2 regions of the Streptomyces sp. NPDC056738 genome follow, and region 1 is predicted to be linked to the other one. Evidence: riboswitches for the same ligand, from Rfam matches in the RefSeq annotation. Region 1 holds a riboswitch; the other holds the start of a gene.
The links. A riboswitch is a leader RNA that binds a small molecule or an ion and turns the genes downstream of it on or off. The one in region 1 is predicted to bind S-adenosylmethionine.
Positions count from the first base shown of each region.

Region 2: linked by a shared signal. The riboswitch ahead of ACFRIC_RS07770 (aminotransferase class V-fold PLP-dependent enzyme) and the one ahead of ACFRIC_RS21945 (ABC transporter substrate-binding protein) in region 1 are both predicted to bind S-adenosylmethionine.

Region 1 is NZ_JBHTZF010000008.1:74,323-79,830, reverse strand. Features, by position in the region: gene ACFRIC_RS21965 (MFS transporter) at 1-612, shown strand, start outside; gene ACFRIC_RS21960 (cupin domain-containing protein) at 758-1,210, shown strand; gene ACFRIC_RS21955 (nucleoside deaminase) at 1,286-1,765, opposite strand; gene ACFRIC_RS21950 (LLM class flavin-dependent oxidoreductase) at 1,895-2,731, opposite strand; SAM riboswitch class IV at 2,981-3,090, shown strand; gene ACFRIC_RS21945 (ABC transporter substrate-binding protein) at 3,312-4,946, shown strand; gene ACFRIC_RS21940 (ABC transporter permease) at 4,943-5,508, shown strand, end outside.
Region 2 is NZ_JBHTZF010000003.1:75,921-81,428, forward strand. Features, by position in the region: gene ACFRIC_RS07750 (NYN domain-containing protein) at 1-512, opposite strand, end outside; gene ACFRIC_RS07755 (hypothetical protein) at 549-788, opposite strand; gene ACFRIC_RS07760 (rhomboid family intramembrane serine protease) at 941-1,699, shown strand; gene ACFRIC_RS07765 (Lrp/AsnC ligand binding domain-containing protein) at 1,742-2,023, shown strand; gene ACFRIC_RS07770 (aminotransferase class V-fold PLP-dependent enzyme) at 2,063-3,424, opposite strand; SAM riboswitch class IV at 3,612-3,728, opposite strand; gene trpD (anthranilate phosphoribosyltransferase) at 3,813-4,877, opposite strand; gene ACFRIC_RS07780 (cytochrome bc complex cytochrome b subunit) at 5,057-5,508, opposite strand, start outside.

The DNA of each region.
Region 1 (5,508 bases):
GGATCGTTCCTGTCGTACGCCGGGATCAACGCCATCCTCACCATGCACATGACTCTGCTGAGCATCGGGATACCGCTGTGGATCGTGGGACACACGGATGTCCCGGCCGCGCTGATCTCCCCGCTCGTCGCGGTCAACACCGTGCTGGCGGTGCTCCTGCAGGTGCGGGCGAGCCGGGGGACCGACGACATCCCGGGCGCGGCACGGGCCCTGGTGCGCGCCGGCATCTCGCTCGCGGCGTGCTGCCTGCTGCTCGTCACGGCCCCGGGCCTGCCGGTCGTGCTCGCCGTCGGGGCGCTGCTGCTGGCCATGATCGCCCTGACGGGCGGCGAGCTGTGGCAGTCCGCCGGAGGCTGGGGCGGCTCCTATCTGCTCGCCGTGCCCGGCCAGGAAGGCGTCTACCTCTCGGTCTTCTGGCTCGGCGTGGCCGTGCAGCAGATCGCGGCACCGATCCTGGTCGGCCTGATCGTCACGGTCGGCACCGCGGGGTGGATCGCGCTCGCCGCGCTGTTCGCGGCGAGCGGCCTCGTGGCTCCCGTGATCGGCCGGTGGGCAATGGCGGAGGCGGCGAAGCGGCCGGAGCGGGACCCGAGTCTCGCCGAGGCCACCTGAGCCCTCCGCGCGGGCCGGCCCGGTGGACGAGCCGTTCGAACGAGCCGGAAGTACGGGCCCGGGAGTACGAGCCGGATCGCACGGACCGGTTTCTGAGAACACCCTGAATCGACACCACCTGAATCGACAATATCCAAGGAGAGAAATGTCTGTTCCGCTGTATGTTCCGCCGGGCGGGGGAGAGTTCGTCGACATCCGGGACACGAAAAGGACGTATCTGAAGCTCACCACACCCGATTCCGACGGGGAGTTCGGATTCTTCGAGCATCACATGGCTCCCGAGGCCAGTGGAGCCAGTCCGCATGTGCACAAGAAGTCCACGGAGATGTTCTACGTGGTGCGCGGTGAGATCGAGTTCACCATCGGCGACCGGAAAGTGGTGGGTGAGCCCGGCGCGTTCGCCTACATACCCAAGGGTGAGCCGCACGGTTTCACGAACCGGGGCAAGGAGGATGCCACCCTGCTGATCATGTTCTATCCGATCTACGACCGCGAGGACTACTTCCGCGGTCTGGGACGTCTCACGGCCGACGGGCGCAACCCGAGCCTGGAGGAATTGCAGGAACACATGGCGAAGTACGACCAGTTCATGGTCTGATCCGCCTGATCGTCCACACGGGAACGGGCCCGGCGGCGCGTCACGCCGCCGGGCCCGGTTCGCTCCTTCGCGCCGTCAGCCCGCCGCGTCGAGGCCGGCCCGGAAGCGCAGATGCAACTCCTTGACCTGCTGTGCCAGTTCGGGGACCGGTCCGGCGGTCTCCACGCCGGGTACGACGTCCCGGACGGACAACGGGCTCAGGGGCGAGGTGATGGGCACGCCCCACTCGGCCTTCCAGTCCCGGGCCTGCTGGGACGAGCTCGCGTACACGATGCGGCCCAGTCCGACCCAGCCGTGCGCGGCCGCGCACATCGGGCAGTGCTCTCCCGAGGTGTAGACGGTCGCCGCGGCCCGCTCCTCGGGGTTCAGGTTGGCCGCGGCCCAGCGGGCGAGTTCGAACTCCGGGTGCCGGGTCGGGTCCCCCGTGCTGGACTCGCGGTTGCGGTCCTCGGCCAGGACCTTGCCGTCCGCGTCGGCCAGCAGGGAGCCGAACGGCCAGTCGCCGGCGCCGACCGCCTCGGCCGCCAGCTCCAGACAGCGGCGGAGATGGACCAGGTCGGCCGCGCTGACGGCGGAGGACCGGGCGCCGGCACCGTCGGGGTTGTCGCTGTGGTCAGGGTCGTGCGTGGTGGGGGCCACCGTGGCTCCGTCTCTGTGGGGCTTGGGCGTGGAGGGTGCGGTGCGCTATGCCAGGTTCGCGGCCACGGTGGCCAGCGCCTGCCATGCCACCTCGGGCCTGAGGGTCTCGTCCGGGTCGCCGTTGTAGGGGTCGAGGACCACCGTGCCGGCACCGGCGAGGCGCAACTGCTCGATGTCGTCGAGGACCTGCTCGATGGTGCCCTCACCGGCCCGGCGGTCCGGATGGTCGACCGGCTTCGGCGTGAGCCGCAGAACGATGCGCGGGGCCAGGTCGGGCACGGGCCGGCCGAGTTCGGCCGAGATGTCCTTCAGCCGGTCCACCGCGTCGCGGAACCACGGCATGGTGAACCGGAGCGGATGCCACGGCAGGCCGTGGCGGGCCGCCCGGCGCAGTCCCGCGTCGCTGTTGCCGCCGATCCAGAGCGGAATCCGCCCGCTCCCGTAATCGGCCTCGTCGGCCCACGCCGTTCGCAGGGTCTCGAGCAATTCGTCGGTCAGCGCGCCGCGCCGCTCGAAGGGAACGCCGAGCGCCTGGAACTCCTCCCGGGCCCAGCCGACACCGACACCGAGGACCAGTCGGCCGCCGGAGAGCTGATTGAGGTTGGCCGCCATCCTGGCGACCAGCAGGGGGTGCCGGTAGGGCGCGATGAGAACCGTCGTGCCCAGCTTCACCCGGGCCGTTTGACCGGCCAGCCAGGAGAGTGTCGTAAAAGGGTCGTAGAACGGGGCGGGATACTGTTTCGCGACATCCGATGTGATGGCCACATGGTCGGAGACCATCAATAGGTCGAAGCCGAGGCCTTCCACCGTCTTGGCCCAACGGGAAAGGGTTTCCGGACCGGTGCCGGGTCCGAAATTGGGAACGTTGACGCCTATCTGCATGGCCCGAGCCTAGCAACCTGGCGCTGGTGAAGGGCAGTTGACGAGCGTGCATTTCCGGCCGCAGCCTACGCCTCCGTCCGAAGGCCCGGGCCCGTGCAATATGATTGCAATCTGACATACCGTCAGATGTCATTCGTATTGCTTGTCGGGCGGGGAACTCGCCGTTCTCTCAGGTCCGCCGGAACCTCTTCCGCCGGCGACTCGGGAAGCCCTTGACGCCGGGAGAACCGGGAATCTACGGTGAGCGCGAGCTACGAGTTCCGGTGATCAAGCCCTGGCTGGCCGGACGGCAACCCTCGACGCAGTGGGGTGCCCCAGGTGAAGGCTCGGCGGATCTTCCTGTTCTGCAAGTGCGTTCCCATCCGGCCCGAGAGCCGACGACCTTCCCGGGAGGACAGCGTGTCGACGCGCCTTGTGCTGTGCTCTCGACGCCACGTGGATCTGCTGCTGGTCTGCAGCTGCCTCTGTCACGGCTGACCCTCCCTCACCCCGCCCTCCTTCACACGACAGCGCGCGCTCGGCATGCCCCGCCTGCCGAAGCCCCTTCGTGCACCCCACCCTGCGGAAGCGGAGACCAGCCATGGCACAGCACGGCACCACCAGACCCTTCCGGTCCCTCGGCGCGATGTCCCTCGGCACGGCGCTCCTGGTCGCCTTGACCGGCTGCACGAGCAGCAAGACGTCCACCGGCTCCACGGCGGCGGCGATCACCGTCGGCACCACGGACCAGGTGACCAGCCTCGATCCCGCGGGCTCGTGGGACGCGGGCTCCGGGACCATCGAGAGCGAGGTCTACGCGACCCTGCTGAGCGTGAAGAACGGGGCCACGGAGGTCTCCCCGGACCTGGCCACCGGGATCGAACCGACCGGCCCCAAGGAGTACACGGTCACGCTGAGGAAGGGCCTGAAGTTCGCCAACGGCCACGAACTGACCTCGTCCGACGTCAAGTTCAGCTTCGACCGCAATCTGAGGATCGCCGACGAGAACGGTCCTTCGTCCCTCCTGTACGACCTCGACTCCGTCGCCGCCCCGACGCCGACCGAAGTCGTCTTCACCCTCAAGTCGGCCGACGACACGCTGTTCCCGCAGGTGCTGTCCACCGCCGCCGGCTACATCGTCGACGAACAGGTCTTCCCCGCCGGCAAGATCCTGGACGACAAGACGATCGTGGCGGCCAAGCCGTGGAACGGCCCGTACGGCGTGCGCAGTTACGACAAGAACTCGCTGGTCTCCTTCACCGCCAACAGCGCCTACGGCGGCGGTCTCGGCACACCGAAGACCAAGAACGTCCAGTTGAAGTACTACACCGACGCGAGCAATCTGAAGCTCGATGTCCAGCAGGGCACCGTCGACGCCGTCTACCGCACGCTCACCACCGCCGACCTCGACGACCTCTCCAAGAAGAAGGACATCAAGGTCCACACCGGCTCGGGCAACGGCATCCGCTACATCGTCTTCGACTTCCGGACCCAGCCCTACGGCACCAGGACCAAGAAGCCCGACAAGGCCAAGGCGCTGGCCGTACGGCAGGCCGTCGCCGACTCCGTCGACCGGACCCAACTCGCCCAGCAGGTCTACAAGAACAGCTACCAGCCGCTGTACAGCTCCGTGCCCGACGGACTCACCGGCGCCACCGCCTCCTTCAAGTCGCTCTACGGCGACAAGAAGGGCGGCCCCGACAAGGCGGCCGCCGCCGCGCGCCTCAGGGCGGCGAAGGTGACCACCCCGGTCACCCTCAGCCTCCAGTACAACAGCGACCACTACGGCTCCTCCTCGGCCGACGAGTACGCCCTGGTCAAGACCCAGCTCGAGGCCACCGGCCTGTTCAAGGTGAACCTCCAGTCCACCGAGTGGACCCAGTACGGCAAGGACCGCGTCAAGCACCTGTACCCGCTCTACCAACTGGGCTGGTACGCCGACTACCTGGACGCCGACAACTACCTCTCGCCCTTCTACTCGGCCAACAGCTGGGTCGCCAACGACTACTCCGACCCCGCCGTCCGGGAGCTGATAAAGAAGGAGGAGACGGAGACGGACGCCACCGCACGCGCCGGACTGCTCAAGCAGGCACAGGACAGGGCCGCCGCCTCGGTGCCCCTGCTGCCGCTGCTCCAAGGGTCCACCGCGATCGTCACCCGCACCGACGTCAGCGGGGTGCCCGACGAACTGAGCAGCGCGTACCAGTTCCGCTGGGCCGGGCTCGCGAAGAAGTGAGCGCCCTGACCCGGGACGTCCCCGGCGCCGCCGCTCCGGCCGGCGGCGCCGCGGGGTACGGACTCCTCCGCCATCTGGTGGTCCGCTTCCTCCTCATCGTCCCCACCGTGCTCATCCTGGTCAGCCTGGTCTTCTTCCTGATGCGCGCCACGGGGGACCCGGTCAGTGCCGCCTTCGGCGACCGCCTCACCCCGGACCAGCTCCAGGCCAAACTGCACCAGGCGGGCTACGACCGGCCGCTGCTCACCCAGTACCTGGACTACCTGAGGTCCCTGGCCGCGGGCGACTTCGGCCGCACCGTCACCGACGACCAGCCGGTGACCCACGTGCTGGGCACCTACGGGGCCGCCACCGCCGAACTCGCCTTCAACGCACTCGTCGTGGCCCTCGTCGTCGGGGTCCCCCTGGGCCTGGTCGCGGCCTCGTACCGGGATCGCGCGCCCGACGCGGCGCTGCGGCTGTTCGCCGTCCTCACCTACGCCACCCCCGTGTTCTTCACGGGGCTGCTGCTGAAGCTCGTCTTCGCGATCCGGCTCGGCTGGCTCCCGGCGTCCGGCCGGGC
Region 2 (5,508 bases), on a different contig from region 1:
AGCCGTTCGGTCTCGGCGCGGGTCTGCCCGCGGGCCTCCGCGAGTTCCGCGCGCAGCCGGTCCAGTTCGGCGCGGCTCTCCTCGCCGGCGCGCTCGGCGTCGGCGCGCAGGGCCTCCTCGCCCGCGGCGGTCACGAGCTTCACCCAGCCGGTCGGGCGCACGACGTAGGCCGCGGCCGCCACGTCCAGCGGATCCGCGGCCGGGGGCGGCGCGCCCGAGTCGAGCGCGCCGACGAGCTCGGACTGGGTCTCTCTGAGCTTCTCGGCGATGCGCTGTCTGAACAGCGGGTCGGTCTCCAGCGCCGCCGCCATCGCGTTGCCGGCGAACTTGACGCGACGATTGGGTGCGAACCGGGCGTACTGTCTCAACTGCACGGGCAGTTCGGACACCGTCAGCCCGCCGAAGCCGTCGGAGACGATCTGCACGACCCGTCGGCGCACGCCGTCGGGCAGCGGACGGTCGAGCACCTCGGCGGTGCCGTCGTCCGGCTCCCCGCCTGTGGTCTCCACCATCCGATTCACCCCAATATCCGTGCGGGGCCCGCTCCGTCAGGAGCCGGCGCCCGGCCTGTCCACGAGTTCGACCTGATCCACCGCGTTGCACCAACGGCACCGCACCGACTCGATGGTCTCACTGACCACCTCGCGCTCCTCGACCTTCGGCTCACCGGCGAGGTCCAGGTGCACATACTCGACGACCTTCGACGAGCGGGTCACGTCGAAACGCGTGAGGTTGCCGCAGAGGGTGCAGCGCCAGCGGGTCTTGGCATCGGGCAGGGGAACCGTCATAGGGCAGTCGCTTTCCTTCTAGTGTCCGTCCGGCGCCGGTTTCCCGGGGCTTTGGCTCGTAACCCTACGGCCTGGCGGGTACTCGACGCTCGGGTGTCCACGGCGGCGAGGCGGTCTGTGTGCATCGGCGTGGTTACGTCATGCTCTGCACCATGATCGGCAATTGGAGTGCGACGGTCGGCAGGGCGCTGCGGGGCCGGTCCGCGCCGGTGACGTACGGACTGATCGTCCTGTGCTGTCTGATCTTCGTGATCGGCCCCGCCTCGGGGCTCGATCCCGCGTACGGCACGGGGGACGAGCTGCTGGTCGCGCAGCGGGCGTACTTCCGCCGCTGGGGCGTGGTGCCGGCCGCCCTGTTCGACGGGGCCCCGGGCGAGGCGCTCACCCCCGCGACCGCCCTGTTCGTCCACGGAAGCTGGCTCCATCTCCTGGGCAACATGCTCTTCTTCTACGTGTTCGGGCTGATGACCGAGGAGCGCATGGGCCATCTGGAGTTCGCCCTGTTCTACCTGGGCTGCGGATACCTGGCCCTGCTCGGGTACGCCGCGGCCAACGCGACCTCGCAGCAGTCCCTGGTCGGGGCCTCCGGGGCGATCTCCGCGGTGCTCGGCGCGTTCCTCTACCTGTTCCCCAAGGCCCGGGTGACCAGTCTCTTCCCGTTCCTGTTCTTCCTGCCGCTGCGGTTCCCGGCCTGGGTGGTGCTGCCGTTCTGGTTCAGCCTCCAGTGGCTGGCGGCCGGGCGCAGCGGTTCGGGTGGTCCCGGGGTCGCCTACCTGGCCCACCTCGTGGGCTTCTCCCTGGGTTTCGTCTACGCCTGGGCGCGCTTCCGGCGGCGCCCGGCCGTCGTGCCCGCCCGGGGGGTCCTGCCGGGGCCCCCGGTGGAGCGGCCGGGTCCGGTGGACCGCGAGTAGGGTGAGATCCCCAGCAGCGGCCCCCTAGGGAGAGAACCAGCCGTGATCACCGCGATCGTCCTCATCAAGACCAGCGTGGACCGCATCCCCGAGATCGCCGAGTCGATCGCGTCGCTGGAGAGCGTCAGCGAGGTCTTCTCGGTCACCGGCACCTACGACCTGATCGCCATGGTCCGGGTCCACGCCCACGACGACCTGGCGGACGTCATCCCCGGCCGGATCAGCAAGATCCCGGGCGTCGAGGCGACGGACACGCACGTGGCGTTCCGTACGTACTCCCAGCACGACCTGGAGGCGGCGTTCGCGATCGGTCTCGACTCCTGACCGACGCGGCGCCGCCTCCGGGCGGATCCGGTGCGGGGGTCAGACCGCCGGGACGCAGCGGCCGTCCTCGGTGCGGTACCGCCAGCGCGCGCCGTCCCTGACGAGCTCGCGCACCGCGCGGACGAACCGCTCGACGTGCTCGTCGGGGGTGCCGGCCCCGAAGCTGACGCGGATGGCGTTGAGGGACTTCTCGCCGGGGGCCGCCTCGGGGGCTCCGCACTCCCCCGCGGTCTCCGGGTCGCTGCCGAGCAGGGTGCGCACGAGCGGGTGGGCGCAGAACAGTCCGTCGCGCACCCCGATGCCGTACTCGGCGGAGAGCGCGGCGGCGAAGTGCGAGCTGTTCCAGCCCTCGACGACGAAGGAGATGACGCCGACCCGCGGGGCGTCGTCACCGAAGAGGGAGAGCACGCGGACCTCGGGGACCTCGGCGAGGCCCTCGCGGACGGTACGGATCAGGTGCCGCTCGCGGGCGAGCAGGTTGTCGAAGCCCTCGTCGGTGAGCGCCTTGCAGGCCGAGGCGATCGAGTAGGCGCCGATGACGTTCGGCGAGCCGGCCTCGTGGCGGGCGGCGCTGTCGTGCCACTCGACGTCCACGCCGCCGTCCGCGCGCCGGGTGACCTTGCGGCTGGCGCCGCCGCCCGCGAGGTAGGGGTCGGCCTCGGTCAGCCAGTCGGAGCGGCCCGCGAGGACGCCGGAGCCGAAGGGCGCGTACAGCTTGTGCCCGGAGAAGGCGACCCAGTCGACGTCGAGGTCCTGGACGGACACCGGGTGGTGCGGGGCGAGCTGGGCGGCGTCGAGGACGATGCGGGCGCCGTGGGCGTGCGCGGCGGCGGCCAGTTCCCGCACCGGCCACAGCTCGCCGGTGACGTTCGAGGCGCCGGTGACGCAGACGAGGGCCGGTCCGTAGGGGTCCCGGGCGGCGAGGGCGCGCTCCAGGGTGTCGACGGCCTCGGCGGGGGTGCGCGGGGCGTTCAGGTAGGTCACGCGGGCGTCGCGCCAGGGCAGCAGGGAGGCGTGGTGCTCGGTCTCGAAGACGAAGACCTGGCAGTCGGCCGGGAGGGCCGCGGCGAGCAGGTTGAGCGAGTCGGTGGTGGAGCGGGTGAAGACGACCTGGTCGCCGTCGCGGCAGTCGAGGAACTCCGCGACGGTCCTGCGGGCGTTCTCGAAGAGGTCGGTGGAGAGCTGCGAGAGGTAGCCGGCGCCCCGGTGGACGCTGCCGTAGTACGGCGCGTATGCGGCGACGTCGTCCCACACGCGCTGGAGGGCGGGCGCGCTGGCGGCGTAGTCGAGAGCCGCGTAGGTCACCTCGCCGCCGGTGACGAGGGGGACGGTGACATCCCGGCCCAGAACGGGCAGGGGTGCACAAACGGTCTGGTCGGCGGCAAGGGTGGAAACAGACATGGCGAGCTCCTGTGAGAGGCAGGCGGGATCACCGCGCGAGCCGGCCGCCTCAGGGCGGCGCTCGGCGCGGGAGAAAGGTGAAAAGGGTGTGCGGAGGCGGGGCTCGGCGCCCTAACGCATTCGCTTGCTCACAGAAGGCTCCCTCGAACGACCAGGACCCCTGGTGGTCCGCCCGGAGAGCGGGAGGGGTCCGCGCTTGCCGTAGGCCTCGCTGCCTACGACCTGGTCTTCACCCGGGGCACCCCGCCACGGACGGAGGGTTGCCGGACAGCCGGCCGGGGCCTGATGGCTGTCACTCATGACCTGATACAGCATCTTGCCAGAGGATCTTCCCCGCGCAAGACGCAGTCCACGATCCGGACTGCGTCCCGCGCGGGATCCCGGGTGTTCAGGCGTTGCTGGCGGCCACCCAGCGCTCCAGGGTGCGCTTGGCGGCGCCTGAGTCGATGGCCTCGGCCGCCCTGTCCATCTGGTCGCGGAGCTGCCCGGCCAGCGGCCCGTCGGCCGGCGTCAGGGCCACCAGGGCCGCCGCCGAGTTCAGCAGGACCGCGTCCCGTACGGGCCCCCTCTCGCCGTCCAGGAGACGCCGGGCGACCTCCGCGTTGTACGAGGCGTCGGCGCCGCGCAGGGCCTCCACCGGGACGATGTCGAGCCCGACGTCGCGGGGGTCGAAGCGCTCCTCGGTGACCTTGCCGTCGCGGACGACCCAGACGTGCGAGCCCCCGGTGGTGGTCAGCTCGTCGAGACCGTCGTCGCCGCGGAAGACGAGCGAGGAGTTGCCGCGCTCGGCGAACACGCCCGCCACGATGGGCGCCATCCGGGGATCGGCGACACCGACCGCCTGGGCCTTCACCCGGGCCGGGTTGGTCAGCGGTCCGAGCACGTTGAAGGTGGTCCGGATGCCCAACTGGCCGCGGGCCGCCGCCACATGACGCAGCGCCGGGTGGAACTTGACCGCGAAGCAGAAGGTGATCCCGGCCTCCTCGGCCACCTCGGCGACCCGCTTCACCGGCAGTTGGAGATTGACGCCGAGCTTCTCCAGGACGTCCGAGGAGCCGGACGCGGAGGACGCGGCCCGGTTGCCGTGCTTGACGACCTTGGCGCCGGTGCCGGCCACCACGATCGAGGACATCGTCGAGATGTTGACGGTCTTCGCGCCGTCGCCGCCCGTGCCGACGATGTCGACGGTGCGGCCGGGCACCTCGATCACATTGGCGTGCTCGTACATCGCCCGGACGAGTCCGGCGATCTCCTGGACGGTCTCGCCCTTGGCGCGCAGGGCCACCACGAACCCGGCGATCTGCGCGTCGGTCGCCTCGCCGCGCATGATGCGGTCCATCGCCCAGGCGGTGTCGTCCGCGCTCTGGTCGCGGCCTTCGAGCAGTCCGTTCAGTACCGCGGGCCAGGAACGGCCCGCCGCGGTGTCGCCTCCAGCGGGGTTCACAGCGCTCATGGTCGCTCCTGGGTTCGTGGGTCACGCGGTCGCGGGTGACACGGGTGACACGGTTCGTGGGTGACGCGGGGTGGATCGCCCCGCACCACCGGGTGAGACCACCCTATCCAGCCCGGAGGACGGCAAAGAGCCCCGTCCGTGTCATGGACGGGGCTCCAGCCGTGGCGAACTGCCGGGGATCAGTGGTGGCCGTGGCCGCTCGCGATCTCCTTGTACTCCTCGACGGTGGGCTTGGGGATCTGGCCTTCCTCCCCGTAGAAGCCCTGGCTCATCTTGGCGCGCAGCTTCTGCGTGCCCGAGACCTTGCGCTCGACACCGTTCTCGTCGACCGTCGGGCCGATCTCGGCCGGCTTGTACTGCTCGTGCGCGGTGAGCGTGTGCAGCGCGTCCTGGCTGAGCGGCTCGTGGACCTCGATGAACTCACCGTGCGGCAGGCGCTTGATGATGCCCGACTCGCGGCCGTGCAGCACCTTGTCCCGGTCCCGGCGCTGGAGGCCGAGGCAGACACGCTTGGTGGCGATGAAGGTCAGCACCGGCACGACGAAGAACGCGATCCGGACGAACCAGGTGATCGAGTTGATCGACAGGTGGAAGTGCGTGGCCCACAGGTCGTTGCCGCCACCGATGAGCA